4 regions of the Pseudomonas sp. B2M1-30 genome follow, and region 1 is predicted to be linked to each of the others. Evidence: predicted binding sites of a transcription regulator. Region 1 holds the regulator's gene; each other region holds the start of a gene.
The links. Region 1 encodes sigma-54, which starts transcription at its own class of promoters, with help from an activator protein. Its sites were predicted from a motif close to ANTGGCATNNANNTTGCTNT; they were not measured.
Positions count from the first base shown of each region.

Region 2: the regulator sigma-54 is predicted to act here: its motif matches at 1,979-1,998, upstream of N8H74_RS27400 (pilin).
Region 3: the regulator sigma-54 is predicted to act here: its motif matches at 1,851-1,870, upstream of N8H74_RS28045 (circularly permuted type 2 ATP-grasp protein).
Region 4: the regulator sigma-54 is predicted to act here: its motif matches at 2,279-2,298, upstream of glnA (glutamate--ammonia ligase).

Region 1 is NZ_JAOEJT010000007.1:75,421-79,882, forward strand. It holds gene lptA (lipopolysaccharide transport periplasmic protein LptA) at 1-128, shown strand, start outside; gene lptB (LPS export ABC transporter ATP-binding protein) at 128-853, shown strand; gene N8H74_RS15655 (RNA polymerase factor sigma-54) at 1,130-2,623, shown strand; gene raiA (ribosome-associated translation inhibitor RaiA) at 2,697-3,005, shown strand; gene ptsN (PTS IIA-like nitrogen regulatory protein PtsN) at 3,017-3,481, shown strand; gene rapZ (RNase adapter RapZ) at 3,484-4,341, shown strand; gene N8H74_RS15675 (HPr family phosphocarrier protein) at 4,357-4,462, shown strand, end outside.
Region 2 is NZ_JAOEJT010000021.1:39,496-43,957, forward strand. It holds gene N8H74_RS27390 (type II secretion system F family protein) at 1-115, opposite strand, end outside; gene pilB (type IV-A pilus assembly ATPase PilB) at 118-1,818, opposite strand; gene N8H74_RS27400 (pilin) at 2,047-2,463, shown strand; gene N8H74_RS27405 (BON domain-containing protein) at 2,763-3,125, shown strand; gene N8H74_RS27410 (DUF2845 domain-containing protein) at 3,291-3,587, opposite strand; gene N8H74_RS27415 (DUF748 domain-containing protein) at 3,587-4,462, opposite strand, start outside.
Region 3 is NZ_JAOEJT010000023.1:14,168-18,629, forward strand. It holds gene N8H74_RS28040 (alpha-E domain-containing protein) at 1-396, opposite strand, end outside; gene N8H74_RS28045 (circularly permuted type 2 ATP-grasp protein) at 409-1,818, opposite strand; gene N8H74_RS28050 (ribonuclease E inhibitor RraB) at 2,283-2,630, opposite strand; gene N8H74_RS28055 (hypothetical protein) at 2,840-3,073, opposite strand; gene speE (polyamine aminopropyltransferase) at 3,247-4,122, opposite strand; gene N8H74_RS28065 (PLDc N-terminal domain-containing protein) at 4,301-4,462, opposite strand, start outside.
Region 4 is NZ_JAOEJT010000003.1:415,436-419,897, forward strand. It holds gene typA (translational GTPase TypA) at 1-470, opposite strand, end outside; gene thiI (tRNA uracil 4-sulfurtransferase ThiI) at 610-2,064, opposite strand; gene glnA (glutamate--ammonia ligase) at 2,393-3,799, shown strand; gene N8H74_RS08440 (DUF4124 domain-containing protein) at 3,999-4,462, shown strand, end outside.

The sequences.
Region 1 (4,462 bases):
TCGTCTACGACACGGTCAAGAAGCTGGCAAGCGCCGGCCGTGCCACCGGCAGCAAGGTCACCGAAGCGCGCCCACGCATCGACATGGTGATCCAGCCGAAAAAGAAAACCGATGAGAAAACCCAGTAATGGCAACTCTGAAAGCTCAGCACCTGGCCAAGGCCTATAAAAGCCGCCAGGTCGTGCGCGACGTCAGCCTGTCGATCGACAGTGGCCAGATCGTCGGCCTGCTCGGCCCCAACGGCGCCGGCAAGACCACCTGCTTCTACATGATCGTCGGCCTGGTGCAGGCCGATCAGGGTCGCGTACTGATCGACGACCTCGACGTCAGCCACCAGCCGATGCACGGTCGCGCCAAGGCCGGTATCGGCTATCTGCCGCAAGAAGCGTCGATCTTCCGCAAACTGTCGGTAGCCGACAACATCATGGCCATCCTCGAGACCCGCAAGGAACTCGACAAGGCCGGCCGTCGCAAGGAGCTGGAAAGCCTGCTGCAGGAATTCCACATCAGCCACATCCGCGACAACCTCGGCATGAGCCTGTCCGGTGGTGAACGCCGCCGGGTGGAAATCGCCCGCGCCCTGGCGACCGCACCGAAATTCATCCTGCTCGACGAACCGTTCGCCGGCGTGGACCCGATTTCGGTGGGCGACATCAAGCAGATCATCCACCACCTCAAGGCCAAGGGCATCGGCGTCCTGATCACCGACCACAACGTGCGCGAGACGCTGGATATCTGTGAAACCGCCTACATCGTCAACGACGGCCAACTGATTGCCGAAGGCGACGCCGAGACCATCCTCGCCAACGATCTGGTGAAGGAAGTGTATCTGGGCCACGAGTTCCGCCTGTAAGCACTGAGTTATCCGATCGACCGCTCGGGCGCTGCGTCAGTAAAACGGCTTTTTATGGGTTTTTATTGTTACAGCGCTCCAGGCAAACACGCCGCTTCAAAGGTGTTCAACCGCCAGCCGGAGCGACGCGTCAACAAAGTTTTATAGGTTTTTATTGTTACAGCGCTCTAGGCAAACACTTCAGTTTCAGGCATATAATTTGCTTAAGTTTGGCGCTCCGGCGCCCTGTAGTGGATGGCGCATGTGCGCCGGCGAATAAGGTGTTAAGCCCCTGCCATGAAACCATCGCTAGTCTTGAGAATGGGCCAGCAGCTGACGATGACACCGCAGCTGCAACAGGCCATCCGCCTGCTCCAATTGTCGACCCTGGACCTGCAACAGGAAATCCAGGAGGCCCTGGAGTCCAATCCGATGCTCGAACGCCAGGAAGAAGGCGACGACTTCGACAACTCCGATCCCCTGGCCGACAACGCCGAACAGAAGCCCAACACCGAGATTCAGGAACCCTCCTACCAGGAAACCGCCCCGACGGTGGACAACCTCGAGGACGGCGAATGGAACGAACGCATCCCCAACGAACTTCCGGTCGACACCGCCTGGGAAGACGTCTACCAGACCAGCGCCAGCAGCCTGCCCAGCAGCGATGATGACGAGTGGGACTTCACCACCCGCACCTCCGCCGGCGAAAGCCTGCAAAGCCATCTGTTGTGGCAGCTGAACCTGGCGCCGATGTCGGACACCGATCGCCTGATCGCCGTGACCCTGATCGACTGCATCAATAATCAGGGCTACCTCGACGAAACCCTCGAGGAAATCCTCGACGCCTTCGACCCGGAACTGGATATCGAACTGGACGAGATCGAAGCCGTCCTGCACCGCATCCAGCAATTCGAGCCCGCCGGCATCGGTGCGCGCAACCTCGGTGAATGCCTGTTGCTGCAACTGCGCCAGCTGTCGGCCAAGACGCCTTGGCTGACCGAGGCCAAACGCCTGGTCACCGACTACATCGACCTGCTCGGCAGCCGTGATTACAGCCAGCTGATGCGGCGCATGAAGCTCAAGGAAGACGAGTTGCGTCAGGTCATCGAACTGGTGCAGAGCCTCAACCCGCGCCCGGGTTCGCAGATCGAGTCCACCGAAGCCGAATACGTTGTACCTGACGTCATCGTGCGCAAGGACAACGAGCGCTGGCTGGTCGAACTCAATCAGGAGTCGGTGCCGCGCCTTCGCGTCAATGCGCAATACGCAGGTTTCGTCCGTCGCGCCGACACCAGCGCCGACAATACCTTCATGCGCAACCAGTTGCAGGAAGCGCGCTGGTTCATCAAGAGCCTGCAAAGCCGCAACGAAACCCTGATGAAAGTAGCCACCCAGATCGTCGAGCATCAGCGCGGCTTCCTGGAGTACGGCGACGAAGCCATGAAACCGCTGGTCCTGCACGATATCGCCGAGGCGGTGGGCATGCACGAATCGACGATCTCCCGGGTGACCACGCAAAAATTCATGCATACCCCCCGGGGCATTTATGAACTGAAATACTTTTTCTCCAGCCACGTCAGCACCTCCGAAGGCGGCGAATGCTCGTCCACGGCGATCCGCGCGATCATCAAAAAACTGGTCGCCGCGGAAAATCAGAAAAAGCCGTTGAGTGACAGCAAGATCGCTGGTTTACTGGAGGCACAAGGCATTCAGGTGGCTCGCCGCACCGTCGCCAAGTACCGCGAATCCCTCGGGATCGCGCCTTCGAGCGAACGCAAGCGGTTGATGTAAGCCACGTTACAGCGTTCCAGTGGTAGATCATCTGATCTACCGCTTTATGCACTGGCAACGAAGGAGAAGCTGTATGCAAGTCAACATCAGTGGACACCAACTGGAAGTGACCCAACCCCTGCGCGACTACGTTGAGCAAAAGCTCAAGAGGCTCGAGGGGCATTTCGACAAGATCACCAACGTTCAGGTCATCCTGTCCGTCGAAAAGCTGAAGCAGAAAATCGAAGCCACGCTGCATATTCCTGGTAATGAAGTCGTCGCCAACGCGGAAGATTCCAACATGTACGCGGCGATTGACGCATTGGCCGACAAGCTGGACAAACAACTCAAAAAGCATAAGGAAAAGACCCAGAGCCTGCTTCAGGGCGCTACCGGTCGATAACCCCCCAATCCATGATCCGACTTGAAAGTATCCTGACCCCCGGCCGTTCCCTGGTGAACGTGCCGGGCGGCAGCAAAAAGAAAGCCCTCGAACAAATTGCCAACCTGATCGCCCGCGAGGTGCCGGATCTGGAGATGCAGGATGTCTTCGAGGCGCTGGTGGCCCGTGAAAAACTCGGTTCGACCGGTTTTGGCAACGGCATCGCCATTCCTCACTGCCGCCTCAAGGGCTGCGAAGCACCGATCAGTGCCTTGATGCACCTTGATGCACCTATCGATTTCGACGCGATTGACGGTGCGCCAGTCGACCTGTTGTTCGTCCTGCTGGTTCCGGAAGCGGCCACGGACGCACACCTGGAACTGCTCCGTCAGATCGCCAGCATGCTTGACCGCAAGGACGTGCGCGACCGACTGCGCAGCGCGCCCAGCAACGAAGCCTTGTACCAGGTCGTACTGGAAGAGCAGAACAGGCCGTAATCATGCGCTTGATCATCGTCAGTGGCCGCTCCGGCTCGGGTAAAAGTACTGCCCTGGATGTCCTCGAGGACAACGGCTATTACTGCATCGACAACCTGCCGGCGGGCCTGCTGCCGGAACTGGCCGAGCGCGCCCTGATCCACACCGAGCTGTCCCAGCCGCTGGTGGCGGTTTCGATCGATGCACGCAACCTGCCCAGCCATCTGTCGCGTTTTCCCGAATTGCTCGAGGAAGTCCGCAGCCGCCATATCCAGTGCGATGTGCTTTATCTGGACGCTGACGAAGAAACCCTGCTCAAGCGTTTTTCGGAAACCCGTCGCCGCCACCCGCTGAGCAGCGCCAACCGCTCGCTGGCGGAAGCCATTGAAGACGAAACCGCCCTGCTCGGCCCCATCGCCGACCTGGCCGACCTCAAGGTCAACACCACCAGCCTCAATCTTTATCAGCTGCGTGACACCATCAAGTTGCGTCTGCTGAACCAGCCGGAGCCGGGCACGGCGTTTCTGGTCGAGTCGTTTGGTTTCAAACGCGGCATGCCGGTGGATGCCGATCTGGTATTCGACGTACGCTGCCTGCCCAATCCTTACTGGAAACCGGAGCTGCGCGCGCAGTCCGGCCTCGATGAGCCGGTTGCCGAGTACCTGGCGGCGCAACCGGAAGTCGAAGAGATGTACCAGGACATTTACGCTTACCTGCACAAGTGGTTGCCGCGTTTTGCCGCAAGCAACCGCGCTTATGTCACTATCGCCATCGGCTGCACCGGCGGGCATCACCGTTCCGTCTACCTGACCGAACGTCTGGGCCAGGCGCTGCACAAGACCCTGAAGAACGTCCAGGTTCGCCACCGCGACCTCAGCTAAAGGATTCACACCGCGATGCCTGCTCTGGAAATCGAAATCATCAACAAGCTGGGCCTGCATGCCCGCGCATCGGCCAAGTTCGTCGGAGTGGCGGGGCAGTTTCCCGATTGCTCGATCAGAG
Region 2 (4,462 bases), on a different contig from region 1:
GTTGCGCCTTGATCAGTGCCGGGTTCTGCCCGCTCAACTCGCCAGTGACCTTGCTGCCTTTCCTGTCCGTGCCTTCCCAGGCGTAGACGCTGATTTTCGCTGCCTTGACCGCCATGTTCAGTCCTTGGTGACCCGGTTGATTTCCTCAAGGCTGGTGATGCCTTGCATGGCCTTGTGCAGGCCGGCGGTGCGCAGGTCGTTGAAGCCGTCCCGGCGCATCTGGGTATCGATTTCCAGCGCATTGCCTTCGGCCATGATCAACCGTTGCAGCTCGGCGGTATTTTTCACCACTTCATAAATCCCCACGCGGCCCTTGTAACCGCCGTTGCAGTGATCGCAACCGGCGGGTTCATAGATCGTGAAGCTGCCGATGCGTTCCTCGGGGAAGCCTTCCCTGAGCAGTGTCTCGGGAGGGATCTCGATGGGCTTCTTGCAATGGCTGCACAATTTGCGCGCCAGGCGCTGGGCGATGATCAGGCTGACCGAGGTGGCGATGTTGAAGCCCGGAATGCCCATGTTGTGCAGGCGGGTCAGGGTTTCCGCCGCGCTGTTGGTGTGCAGGGTCGACAGGACGAGGTGACCGGTCTGCGCGGCCTTGATCGCAATTTCGGCGGTTTCCAGGTCACGGATCTCGCCGACCATGATCACGTCCGGGTCCTGACGCAGGAACGAGCGCAGGGCCTGGGCAAAGTCCATGCCCTGGCGTGGATTGACGTTGACCTGATTGACGCCTTCCATGTTGATCTCCACCGGGTCTTCGGCGGTGGAAATATTGATGTCGACGGTGTTGAGGATGTTCAGGCCGGTGTACAGCGAAACGGTCTTGCCCGAGCCGGTCGGGCCGGTGACCAGGATCATGCCTTGTGGCTGCTTGAGCGCGGCGAGGTACAGCTCCTTCTGCTCCGGCTCGTAGCCGAGGGCGTCGATGCCCATTTGCGCGCTGGTGGGGTCGAGAATCCGGATCACCACTTTTTCACCCCACAGGGTCGGGAGGGTGTTGACCCGGAAGTCGATCGACTTGCTCTTCGACAGGCGCATTTTCAGGCGTCCGTCCTGGGGTTTGCGGCGTTCCGAAATGTCCAGGCTGGCCATGACTTTCAGGCGCGCGGCGATACGGCTGGCCAATTGAATCGGCGGCCTGGCGACTTCGCGCAGGATGCCGTCGGTGCGCACCCGCACCCGGTAGTTTTTTTCGTAGGGCTCGAAGTGCAGGTCGGACGAGCCGCTCTTGATCGCGTCCAGCAGCATCTTGTGGACGAAACGCACCACCGGCGCATCGTCGGCGTCGAGCCCGCCGATGGCGTCCTGTTTGTCGTCGTCGATGGATTCGATGTCCAGCCCGTCGAGATCGACGTCGGCCATGTCTTCGAGGCCGCTGGCGTGGGTGTCGAAGAATTTTTCGATGGCGTCGGTGAGCTTGTCGTCCTCGACCAGAATGGCTTCGGTGCTCAGCCCGGTGCTGAACTGAATGTCGTTGATCGCCTGATGATTGCTTGGGTCGGAGATGCCGACGAACAATTTGTTGCCGCGCCGCCAGAGGGGCAGGGCGTGATGCTGGCGCACCAGTTTTTCACTGACCAGGCCCTTGGGCTGGGTTTCCTTGTCCAGGCAGTTGAGATCGAGGAAGGCCACGCCGAAATGCTCCGACGCGATCTCGGCGACCTGCCAGCTCTTCACCAGTTTGTTCTGTACCAGATAGCTGACCAGCGACAGGCGATTGCGCTGGGCCTGTTGCCAGGCTTGCTGGGCGCTTTTTTCCGTCAGCAGTTCGGCCTGCACCAATCGTTTGGCCAGACCGCTCAGAGCGATGTCATTCATGGGAATCCCGGACGCAGACAGTTCATGACTTATAGCCTAGTCAAGTGACAGCGCCAAACACCCTCGGTGCAGGTGACAAAAAGTGTCAGATAGTGCGGTTGCAGGTTGTAGGAAACCGCCACTCAGTGGCGCCACGCCCAGCAGACGCGGCTTGCAGCCGGTTGGCATGGGCTGTGCTGAGCCCTGTTCAGATCATGAGACTTCGACTCATGCATGGAGAGCCTGTCTATGAACAACCAAAAAGGTTTCACTCTGATCGAACTGCTGATCGTCGTCGCGATCATCGGCATTCTGGCCACTGTGGCATTGCCGCAATACTCCAAGTACCAGGCGCGGTCGAAAGTGACGGCGGGGCTGGCCGAGATTTCGGCGATGAAAGTACCGTATGAGGATGTCATCAATGCCGGTACGGCTCCCACCACGGCCAACACCGGGCCTGGTGGTGCAGCGGCCACCAGCAACTGCACGCTGACCGTGACGGGTACGGCGGCCACCGGTGCTGGCACCATCGTCTGCACATTGGTCAATGCGCCGGCACCCGTGCTGAGCAAAACCATTACCTTGACCCGCGATGCCACCAACGGCTGGACTTGCACCAGCACCGCCGCTCAGGACTACCTGCCGAAGCAATGCACCGGCGTTTGATCTGACTGCGAAACACCCCGCCCCGCCGATTCTGGCGGGGCTTTTTTTTGCCTGACATACCGCAATGAAAAGTCCTGAGGATTCATGGCCTTAAGCCGCCAGGGCAAATCTGCAAGTTGCATGCAGATTATTCGGTGCTCGTGCAATTTGCATGATTCCGAAAATTCGTTATTTTTATAACTTGTTGATTTATATGAATTTATTTCGATGTTCAAAGTTGGCACAGCGTTCGCAATATCTCTCGTAACCCTGCTGAAAAGAAATCCAGCAGACTTTCCAGAAAAACAGGAGTTACTCGTATGAAGAAGTTCGCTATCACTGCCGCTGCTGCTACCGCGCTGACCCTGACCCTGACCATGGCCACCGGTGCGTTTGCACAATCCACCCAGGCAACCCAGGCGCCGATGACCCTGGCTGCCGGTGAAATGACCAAGGCCAAAGAAGCTACTTCCGACACCTGGATCACCACCAAAGTCAAAAGCGATCTGGTTACCGAAAAAGGCATTCCAGGCACTGACATCAAAGTAGAAACCAACAAAGGCGTCGTTTCCCTGTCCTCCACCGTTGCCATCACCGAGGCTCAGAAAACCACCGCCGTGGCCATCGCCAAGAAGATCAAAGGCGTCAAGGCCGTTTCCGCCGACGGCCTGAAAGCCGAGTAAGGCAAGACTTCTCGCCTGGACCGGGAGAAGACGCGACAGGCGGGCCGAGCAATACGTCTGCCGCACTTTAGAGTTCATGCGAACGGCCACACGGAGGTGGCCATTACAGGCCCTGGCACTTGTGTCGGGGCCTGTTCTATTTCAGGGGCAGGAAAAGCGGGGAGGTCAGTTGCCGCGCTTGCTATTGATCTGTTTCAGGCGACTGCCTTCGAAGCGCAGGTACTGGTACATGCCGTTGCTCGGGCCGTAGGTCCATTCCTCGACCTGGAACTCTTCACGACGGTTGGCGCTGCGCTTGTAACCGAGCAGATCACGACTGACCGGCTCACCGCATTTTTGCAGCACCTCGCTGGCACGGTCGCCAAGGCTCACCAGTTGGCTACCGCAGCGCAGGGTATCGGACGCGGCAGCCTGGCTGGCGATCAACGCCAGCCCCAATGCAGCAAGCAGTGTGCGGCTCATCATTCGGCATCCAGATGCATTTGTGTCACCACCCGGCCATCGCTCTCCGCCTCGCCGAGATTGGCGTCGATGAAGTACACGCGGTCGTCGGCCAGTTGGCCCTTGTCCACCAGATAGTCCTTGATGCTGCTGGCGCGATCCTGACCGAGCTGGCGCAGCAGCACATCGCTGGAGCTCCAGAACTTGATCACGTCGGCGCGCATTTTCGCCGTGCGTTCTTCCTTGCCCAGATCCTTCCACTCGGCCGGCGGCTGGGTTTTCAGACGGGTGCGGTAGATGCCTTCCAGCAACGGGCCTTTCTCGCCATCCGGCACCTGCAACAGCGATGCCTGGGCCGGCACCTTGTCGCCACGGCGCTGGAGCATCTTGTAGTAGTTGTACTGGTATTCACGTTCCAGACGCTGTTCGGCGATCAACGGGCCGTCGCTGCTTTGCGCGGCGGTGCCTTCGATCTCCAGGCGCAGTGCCGGACGTTCCTTCAAGGCCTGGGACAGTTTGACCAGCGCCGCCTCGGCGTCCTTGCTCAGGTCGCTGGAGCCGGGGGCGAAAGAGACGGTGCCGAGGTCTTCGGAACCGCCGCCGCTGACCAGCCCACCGATCAGTTTGAACGGTGCGGCCGCTGCCTTGACGATGAGGTTGCGCAGGGTCTGCCAGACGATCGGCATCACGCTGAATTGCGGGTTGTTCAAGTCGCCGGTGACCGGCAGCTCGATGGAGATCTTGCCGTCGACGTCCTTGAGCAGCGCAATCGCCAGTTTCAGCGGCAGGCTCACGGCGTCCGGGCTGTCGACTTTCTCACCCAGCTGCAATTGTTCGACCACCACTTTGTTTTCGGCCTTGAGCTGGCCCTTGGTGATCAGGTAATGCAGGTCGAG
Region 3 (4,462 bases), on a different contig from region 1:
CATGCCATAACGTCCGAGGCCCTGCTCGGCGATTCCGCGAATCTCCAGCCAGGTGGCGTTGATGTTTTCCCACATATCGGCGGTGATCCGCCCGCGCACCGCATGGGCACTGGCCCGCGCCGCGCCGAGGCAGCTGTAGATGCTCGCCGGGTTGGCCGCATCGAGGGCAAAGAAATGCAGCAGCCGTTCGGCATGCAACTCGCCGTGGCGCTCCAGGTAATCGTCCAGGGTGCCGGTGATCAGCAGCGGCATGGCGAGTTCGTGCAGGCCATCGCCACGGCCGTCCTGCGGCATCAGCGACAGCGAATAACTGATGTCGAGCATCCGTGCGAGGTTTTCCGCCCGCTCCAGGTAACGCGACATCCAATACAGATCCGAGGCAGTTCTACTTAACATGGCAAGCTTCCTTCAATCCTCGACCACCCAAGTGTCCTTGGTTCCGCCGCCCTGGGAGGAATTCACCACCAGAGAGCCTTCGCGCAGGGCGACACGGGTCAGGCCGCCGGGCACCACCCGGGTTTCGCGACCGGACAGGACAAACGGACGCAGGTCGATGTGGCGCGGCGCGATGCCGTTTTCGACAAAGGTCGGACAGGTCGACAGCGACAGCGTCGGTTGGGCGATGTACGCGTGTGGCTTGGCCTTGATCCGTTCGCGGAACGCATCGATTTCCGCCGTGGTCGCCGCCGGTCCCACCAGCATTCCGTAGCCGCCGGAGCCCTGGGTTTCCTTGACCACCAGGTCCGGCAGATTGGCCAGCACGTGGGACAGCTCGGACGGATTGCGGCACTGCCAGGTCGGCACGTTCTTCAGGATCGGTTCTTCGTCGAGGTAGAAACGGATCATCTCGGTGACAAACGGGTACACCGACTTGTCATCGGCCACGCCGGTGCCGATGGCATTGGCCAGCACCACGTTGCCCGAGCGGTAGGCCGACAACAGCCCCGGCACGCCCAGCATCGAATCCGGACGGAACGCCAGCGGATCGAGGAACGCGTCGTCGAGACGGCGGTAGATCACATCCACCGCTTTCGGACCGTCGGTGGTGCGCATGTATACCTTGTCATCGCGCACGAACAGATCGGCCCCCTCCACCAGCTCGACGCCCATTTCCCGCGCCAGGAACGCGTGCTCGAAAAATGCGCTGTTGAAACGCCCCGGCGTCAGCACCACCACGCTCGGGTCGTCGATGGGGCTGGAGCTTTTCAGAGTGTCGAGCAGCAGGTTCGGGTAATGATCGATCGGCGCGATGCGCTGGGCGGCGAACAGTTCGGGAAACAGCCGCATCATCATCTTGCGGTCTTCGAGCATGTAGCTCACGCCGCTGGGAGTGCGCAGGTTGTCCTCGAGGACGTAATAGGTGCCGTCGCCATCGCGAACCAGATCGACACCGGAGATGTGCGAATAGATGTCGCGGTGCAGATCCAGGCCCTGCATCGCCAACTGGTACTGCTCGTTGGCGAGCACCTGTTCGGCGGGAATGATCCCGGCCTTGATGATCCGTTGCTCGTGGTAAAGGTCGGCGAGAAACATGTTCAACGCCTTGACCCGCTGGATACAGCCGCGTTCGACGACCCGCCACTCGCTGGCGGGAATGCTGCGCGGGATGGTGTCGAAAGGAATCAGGCGTTCGGTGCCCTGCTCGTCCCCATAGAGCGTGAAGGTGATCCCGGCCCGGTGAAACAGCAGATCGGCCTCACGTCGGCGTTGCGCCAGCAGCTCATCAGGCGTGTCGGCCAGCCAACGGGCAAACTCCCGGTAATGCGGACGGACAGCGCCGCCGGCATCGTACATTTCATCAAAATAGGTGCGGATCATGCCGTACTCCTTGTCACCCGGACATACGGACCATCGCAAGGCCCGTGCCATCGGCATAAACGCTTTGATTTCAATCGGTTGGATATTCACGCCACAAGCGTCGCACCATTCCTGTGCAACAAATGCCCCATCCGGATTGCCCCCGCCTCATTGCGACGCAATGGCGTCGCTATCACCAGCATAGTCAGAGTTGATTTCACCGCCCGGCGCGGGCTGCGGATAATCCGCGCATCCGCTGCAAGACTTGCCCCCGGTGAAGTGTTCAGCTCAATGGATCCGGATTGACGTCGCAGTCCGCCAGGCCGTAGCCCTGACCGGTTCCCTCTCCTTATCGGTCTTCCCTTTAGCCACCTTTTCAGGTGGCTTTTTTTTGCCTGCCTGAAACGTTTTGAAAGCAAAAGGTGCCCCAGAAACGACAACGGCCGACCCGAGGGTCAGCCGTTGTTCGATGTGCCAGTCACTGATCAATTCAACCGATGGCGGCTGCGCACCTCCTGTTTGACGCCCCATCCCTCGATGATGCCACCCAAGGGTTCGACCACCGCCGAGAAGCCCTGCTCGAAATCGCCAATGTCGTCGTAGGTGGCGTGCATCACCTTGCTCAATTCCAGAGACCACGCGCCGTCGTCGCGCACGCTGACCTGGGCATTGATGGATTCACCGCGAAACTTGCCTGCCGCCCTGCGCGCCCGCTCCTCGTCCGGGAAAATGGCGTAGAACTCGATGGGATGGAATCGTGAAAAGTCGAAACCGCCTTCTTTCATGCGGCGCAGCACGCTGCTGCTGATGTCTTCTTGATAGGCTGTGCTCATGAATCGTCCCCCTCGCATAGATGGATAGACTTTCCGTATTCCCGCACCGGGTCTGTCGACCGGGCGATTCGGCAACCGCGTTGCCGGCGGGAAACAAGCATGTAGCTGACAAGACCAGACCTTAGCGATCCGTTCGCTGATCTCGCTTGCAGAGTAGCCCCAAGACAGAGGCGCTGCCAAGGCCTGGTTTCGTATGTGACAGGAAGGTTTCAGATCGGCGTGATGCTGCGGATTTCAATGCTGTGCTGGGTTTTCAGGCTTTTGACGCCGGCGTCGGCGGTGCGCCCTTCCAGATCGTTCAGATCCAGCTCGGCGGCGACAGGAAGGTAGCGTTCCTTGATGAGTCTGGCGGCCTGCTCGTGGTTCGGGCATTCCTCACACTCAAAGACTTCGTTGATCAATTCCCCGTGATCATCCACGAAAGTGACGTTCCACTTTGACATCGGAGCCTCCTGGATAAAACCCGCGAATGGGCTTACACCTATCTCGACTTGTCTCAGGAATGATCGTTCCAACGGATCGCGGCGACCCACATGAAAAAAAATTAATTCCGATCAATGCACCTGCGGGAGCGAACTTGCTCGCTCCCGCAGGAAGAACAGACTGAAACGGATGTTCAGTCGTTGCTTGGCTTGTTCACCGCTTGCAGCACGTATTGCGGCAAGGCGAAGGCGCCGATGTGGATTTCCGGGTTGTAGTAACGGGTCACGATGCCGCTGCCGATGAAGCGCTGTTGCAGGGTTTCGCGGCTCAGCTTGCGGTAGGCCGGATTGGTCGAGCCCCAGGCGAAGGTCATCGAACCGCCGATGTAGGTCGGAACCGCCGCTTGATAGAAGTGCCAGTCCGGAAACAGGCTGCGCAGGCGGCCGGCGGTGGTTTTGACTTCGTCGATCTGCATGAACGGCGTGCCGTTCTGGGTCACGAGGATGCCGCCCTCGTTCAGGCAACGGTGGCAGGCCTGGTAGAAGTTCTCCGAGAACAGCACTTCACCCGGACCGATCGGGTCGGTGGAGTCGGAAATGATCACGTCGAACTTTTCAGTGGTGGTGGCGACGAAACGCATGCCGTCGTCGATCACCAGATTCAGGCGTGGGTCGTCATAGGCGCCCTTGGAATGCTCCGGCAGGAACTCCTTGCACATGTCGACCACGGTGCCGTCGATCTCGACCATGGTGATGTGCTCGACGCTGGCGTGTTTGGTCACTTCGCGCAGCATGCCGCCGTCGCCGCCGCCGATGATCAGCACGCGCTTGGCGGTGCCGTGGGCCAGGATCGGTACGTGAGTGAGCATCTCGTGGTAGATGAACTCGTCGGCTTCGGTGGTCTGGATCACGCCGTCCAGCGCCATCACCCGGCCCATGCGCGGGTTCTGGAAAATCACCAGATGCTGGTGTTCGGTGCGCACTTCGTGCAGCAGTTTTTCCATGCGGAAACGCTGGCCGTAGCCTTCGTAGAGGGTTTCCAGGTATTCGCTGGTCTTGGTGACGGTCATGGTCAAGTGCTCCGATGAAATGCGCGGGCGCGGTCGTGGGGACGATTGCCCGGGAAAGGCGCGCATTCTACGTTGCCGAAGATGACAGGTCGAACCTCTGTTGATCGGCTGACCACAATCGCCCGTTGCGGGAGCAGGCTTGCTCCCGCAGGTGGATTTCAGGTTCCTGGAAAAGCTGTCAGATCCGCACATTCCCCCGTGGCCCGGCAATCGCCCAGATAATCAGGCCCAGCACCGGCAGGAGGATGATCAGCAGCACCCAGAGGATTTTCATCCCGGTCTCGGCGCTGCTTTTCAATACGTTGATGATCGCCCAGATGTCGAGCGCGAGAATGATCAG
Region 4 (4,462 bases), on a different contig from region 1:
TGTTCTTCGGTGGCGCCCAGGTTGTCGAACAGATCGAAGATCTGGTCCAGAACCCAGTCAGGACGCGCGCCCGGACGGTCGACCTTGTTGATGACCACGATTGGACGCAGGCCGGCTTCGAAAGCCTTCTTGGTCACGAAACGGGTTTGCGGCATAGGGCCGTCTTGAGCGTCGACCAGCAGCAGCACGGAGTCAACCATGGACATTACGCGCTCGACTTCGCCGCCGAAGTCGGCGTGGCCCGGGGTGTCCACGATGTTGATGTGGTAGCCGTTCCAGTTGATGGCGGTGTTTTTCGCCAGAATGGTAATGCCGCGCTCTTTTTCCTGGTCGTTGGAGTCCATCACGCGCTCGTCGTTGAGCTCGTTGCGCTCCAGGGTGCCGGATTGACGCAGGAGTTTGTCTACCAGGGTGGTTTTACCATGGTCAACGTGGGCAATGATGGCGATGTTGCGTAGATTTTCGATCACTTGTGTATCTCGATCAGAGGATTCGGTTTGCTGACAAGTCTTGGCAGCGATTAGCAGTAGTGTCCGGCATGGCCGTTACAGCTTGACGGCGGTGTCGGGGGGCCGGTGACGCAGGCCACAGGCAAACAGCCCCGGGCACTTAGCTCGGTCGATAAACGCGCACATTGGCATGCCCCTCACTGAGCAGATGGTGGGCATGCAGGCGACTCATCACGCCTTTGTCGCAATACAGCAGGTACTGGCGCGTAGGGTCCAGTTCCTTGAAACGAGCGTTCACTGCATAGAACGGCATCGTCTGTACTTCTACGCCGGCGAGTTCCAGCGGGTCATCCTCGGCAGCATCCGGGTGGCGGATGTCGATGACGATCTGACCGGCCAGTGCTTCACTGACTTCTTCAATCTGTACGTCCTGGCCGAGCTCGTCGATCACCCGATCGATCGGCACCAGTTTGGCGTTTTCGAGTGCACGCTCGAGAACCGCCATGTCGAATTCCTGCTCTTCGTGCTCAACACGACCGCGCTTGGCGGCCGTCTTCGGATTGACCGAAATGACGCCGCAGTATTCCGGCATGTGCCGGGCGAAATCGGCCGTGCCGATCTCGTTGGCCGTGTCGATGATGTCCTGTTTGTGTGCAACGATCAGCGGACGCAGCACCAGTTTGTCGGTCACGCAGTCGATCACCGACAGGTTCGGCAACGTCTGGCTCGACACCTGGGAGATCGCTTCGCCGGTGACCAGCGCGTCGATGTGCAGGCGCTCGGCAATGCTCGACGCGGCGCGCAACATCATACGCTTCAATACGACACCCATATGACTGTCGTCGACCTTGCCGAGAATTTCGCCCAGCACTTCCTCGAACGGCACACTGACAAATAACACGCGTTGCGAGCTGCCGTACTTCTTCCAGATGAAATGCGCGACTTCCATCACGCCCAATTCATGGGCACGCCCGCCCAGGTTGAAGAAGCAGAAGTGCGTCATCAGGCCACGGCGCAGGATCTGATAAGCCGCAACCGTCGAGTCAAAGCCGCCGGACATCAGAACAAGCGTCTGCTCGAGGGCGCCGAGCGGGTAACCGCCGATGCCATTGTGCTGGCCGTGGATCACGAACAACCGTTGGTCGCGAACTTCGATACGGACTTCGATTTCCGGCGATTTCAGGTCGATGCCGGCAGCACCGCACTCACGACGCAATTTGCTGCCGACGTATTTTTCGACGTCCATCGAGCTGAACAGGTGCTTGCCCGCACGCTTGCAGCGCACCGAAAAAATCTTCCCGGCCAGTGCATCGCCGTAGTGCTGCTTGCACTTCTCGGTGATGTCGTCGAAGTCGCCCAGCGGGTATTCGTCGATCTGCAGGAAGTGCGCGATGCCCGGCATGCAGGTCAGGCGCTCGCCCATTTCTTTCAAGGCCTTAGGGTCGGTAACGCGGGTTTCCAGCTCGAGGTTGTCCCACACACCGTTCACCACCACGGCCGGGTCCAGGTCGCGGAGCACGGTGCGGATGTTCTTGGCCAACTGGCGGATGAATTTCGTCCGGACAGGTCGGCTTTTGATGGTGATCTCGGGGAAGACTTTTACGATTAGTTTCATGAAAACAGCGCGCGCTGGGCCAGCCGAAAAAGGGGGGCGCGGATTATAGCGGAAATTGCTCAAGGTTTAACCAGTTAATGTGCAGAAGGTTTTGCATGCACCAAAACGGGTCATTTTTCATTTCCGGCGCTACATTAAAGGGCGGGATTTTCACCATTGCGGCGCCTTTGACCTTTATAAGCGTGAATTTGGGGCAAAAAACCCATGCTGGGGCACTGGCATGCAATTTGCTCCCTTGTGAGGCAGGTTGCCTTGGTCGAGTATTCGCGCCGGCATCACCAACATTTAAGGGCATCCACTACCAGCCCTAAGCCACCCGGAGGACACTATGTCGAAGTCGGTTCAACTCATCAAAGATCATGACGTCAAGTGGATTGATCTGCGCTTCACGGACACCAAAGGCACTCAGCACCACGTGACCATGCCGGCTCGCGATGCGCTGGAAGACGACTTCTTCGAAGTTGGCAAGATGTTCGACGGTTCCTCCATCGCTGGCTGGAAAGGCATCGAAGCCTCCGACATGATCCTGCTGCCGGACGACGAAACTGCCGTTCTGGACCCGTTCACCGAAGAGCCGACCCTGATCCTGGTCTGCGACATCATCGAACCTTCGACCATGCAAGGTTACGATCGCGACCCGCGCGCCATCGCTCACCGCGCCGAGGAATACCTGAAAACCACCGGTATCGGTGACACCGTATTCGCAGGTCCAGAGCCTGAGTTCTTCATCTTCGACGAAGTGAAGTTCAAGTCCGACATCTCCGGCTCGATGTTCAAGATCTACTCCGAGCAAGGCTCGTGGATGTCCGACCAGGACGTGGAAGGCGGCAACAAGGGCCACCGTCCAGGCGTGAAAGGCGGCTACTTCCCGGTTCCGCCGTTCGACCACGACCACGAAATCCGTACCGCCATGTGCAACGCACTGGAAGAAATGGGTCAGACCGTTGAAGTTCACCACCACGAAGTGGCGACTGCCGGTCAGAACGAAATCGGTGTCAAGTTCAACACCCTGGTGAAGAAAGCTGACGAAGTTCAGACTCTGAAATACGTTGTACACAACGTTGCCGATGCCTACGGCCGCACCGCGACCTTCATGCCGAAGCCTCTGTACGGCGATAACGGTTCGGGTATGCACGTTCACATGTCCATCGCCAAAGATGGCAAGAACACCTTCGCCGGCGAAGGCTATGCCGGTCTGTCCGAAACCGCTCTGTACTTCATCGGCGGCATCATCAAGCACGGTAAGGCCCTGAACGGCTTCACCAACCCGGCCACCAACTCCTACAAGCGTCTGGTGCCAGGCTTCGAAGCGCCGGTGATGCTGGCCTACTCGGCTCGCAACCGTTCCGCCTCGATCCGTATTCCTTACGTCAACAGCCCACGCGGCCGTCGTATCGAAGCGCGCTTCCCGGATCCGGCTGCCAACCCGTACCTGGCCTTCGCAGCACTGCTGATGGCCGGCCTGGACGGTATCCAGAACAAGATCCACCCAGGCGATGCCGCTGACAAAAACCTGTACGACCTGCCGCCAGAAGAGGCGAAAGAGATCCCACAAGTTTGCGGCAGCCTGAAAGAAGCCCTGGAAGAGCTGGACAAGGGCCGTGCGTTCCTGACCAAGGGCGGCGTGTTCTCCGACGACTTCATCGACGCTTACATCGCGCTGAAATCCGAAGAAGAAATCAAGGTTCGCACCTTCGTACACCCACTGGAATATGAGCTGTACTACAGCTGCTGATCCGGTAGCGCCGCGCTACGCGGCGTGACAAAAGAGAGGCCTCCTTCGGGAGGCCTTTTTTGTGGGTGAACGGTCAGCCCTCTCCCAAAGGAAGAGGGCCGATGGGGGAATATCGAAATATTCAGATATGTCCTGAGTTGGGCCAACCGCCCACCCTGACCTATGCTGCATCCCATCGCTTTCGAAACCGGTCGATTTCATGGGTCGCACCTTCATCTGTCTCATCTTGCTGCTGATCGCCCTGCCCGCCAGCGCGCAGATCTACAAGTACACCGACGCCGAGGGCAACACCGCCTACAGCAACCAGCCCCCGGAGGGTGTACAGGCGCAGCCGGTGGATTTGCCGCCGCTCAACAGCGTCGTGCCGCAAGCGCCGGTCAGCCCCGCACCATCCGCCGGGTCGAACTCCCGCGAGCCACCGCGCAACGCCTACGAAATCCTTGAACTGGCCGGCCTGCCCACCGAAGAAGCCCTGCGCGCCAACAACGGCACCTTCACCGTCAACGTACTGATCAAGCCGCGCCTGCAACCGCCGCACCTGTTGCGGCTGCTGCTGGACGATGAACCCTACGGCCAGCCCAGCAACGTGCCGAGCCTGCAACTGGTGAATGTCGACCGGGGCGAGCATCGGCTCGCGGTGCAGGTGATCGACGGTCAGACCGT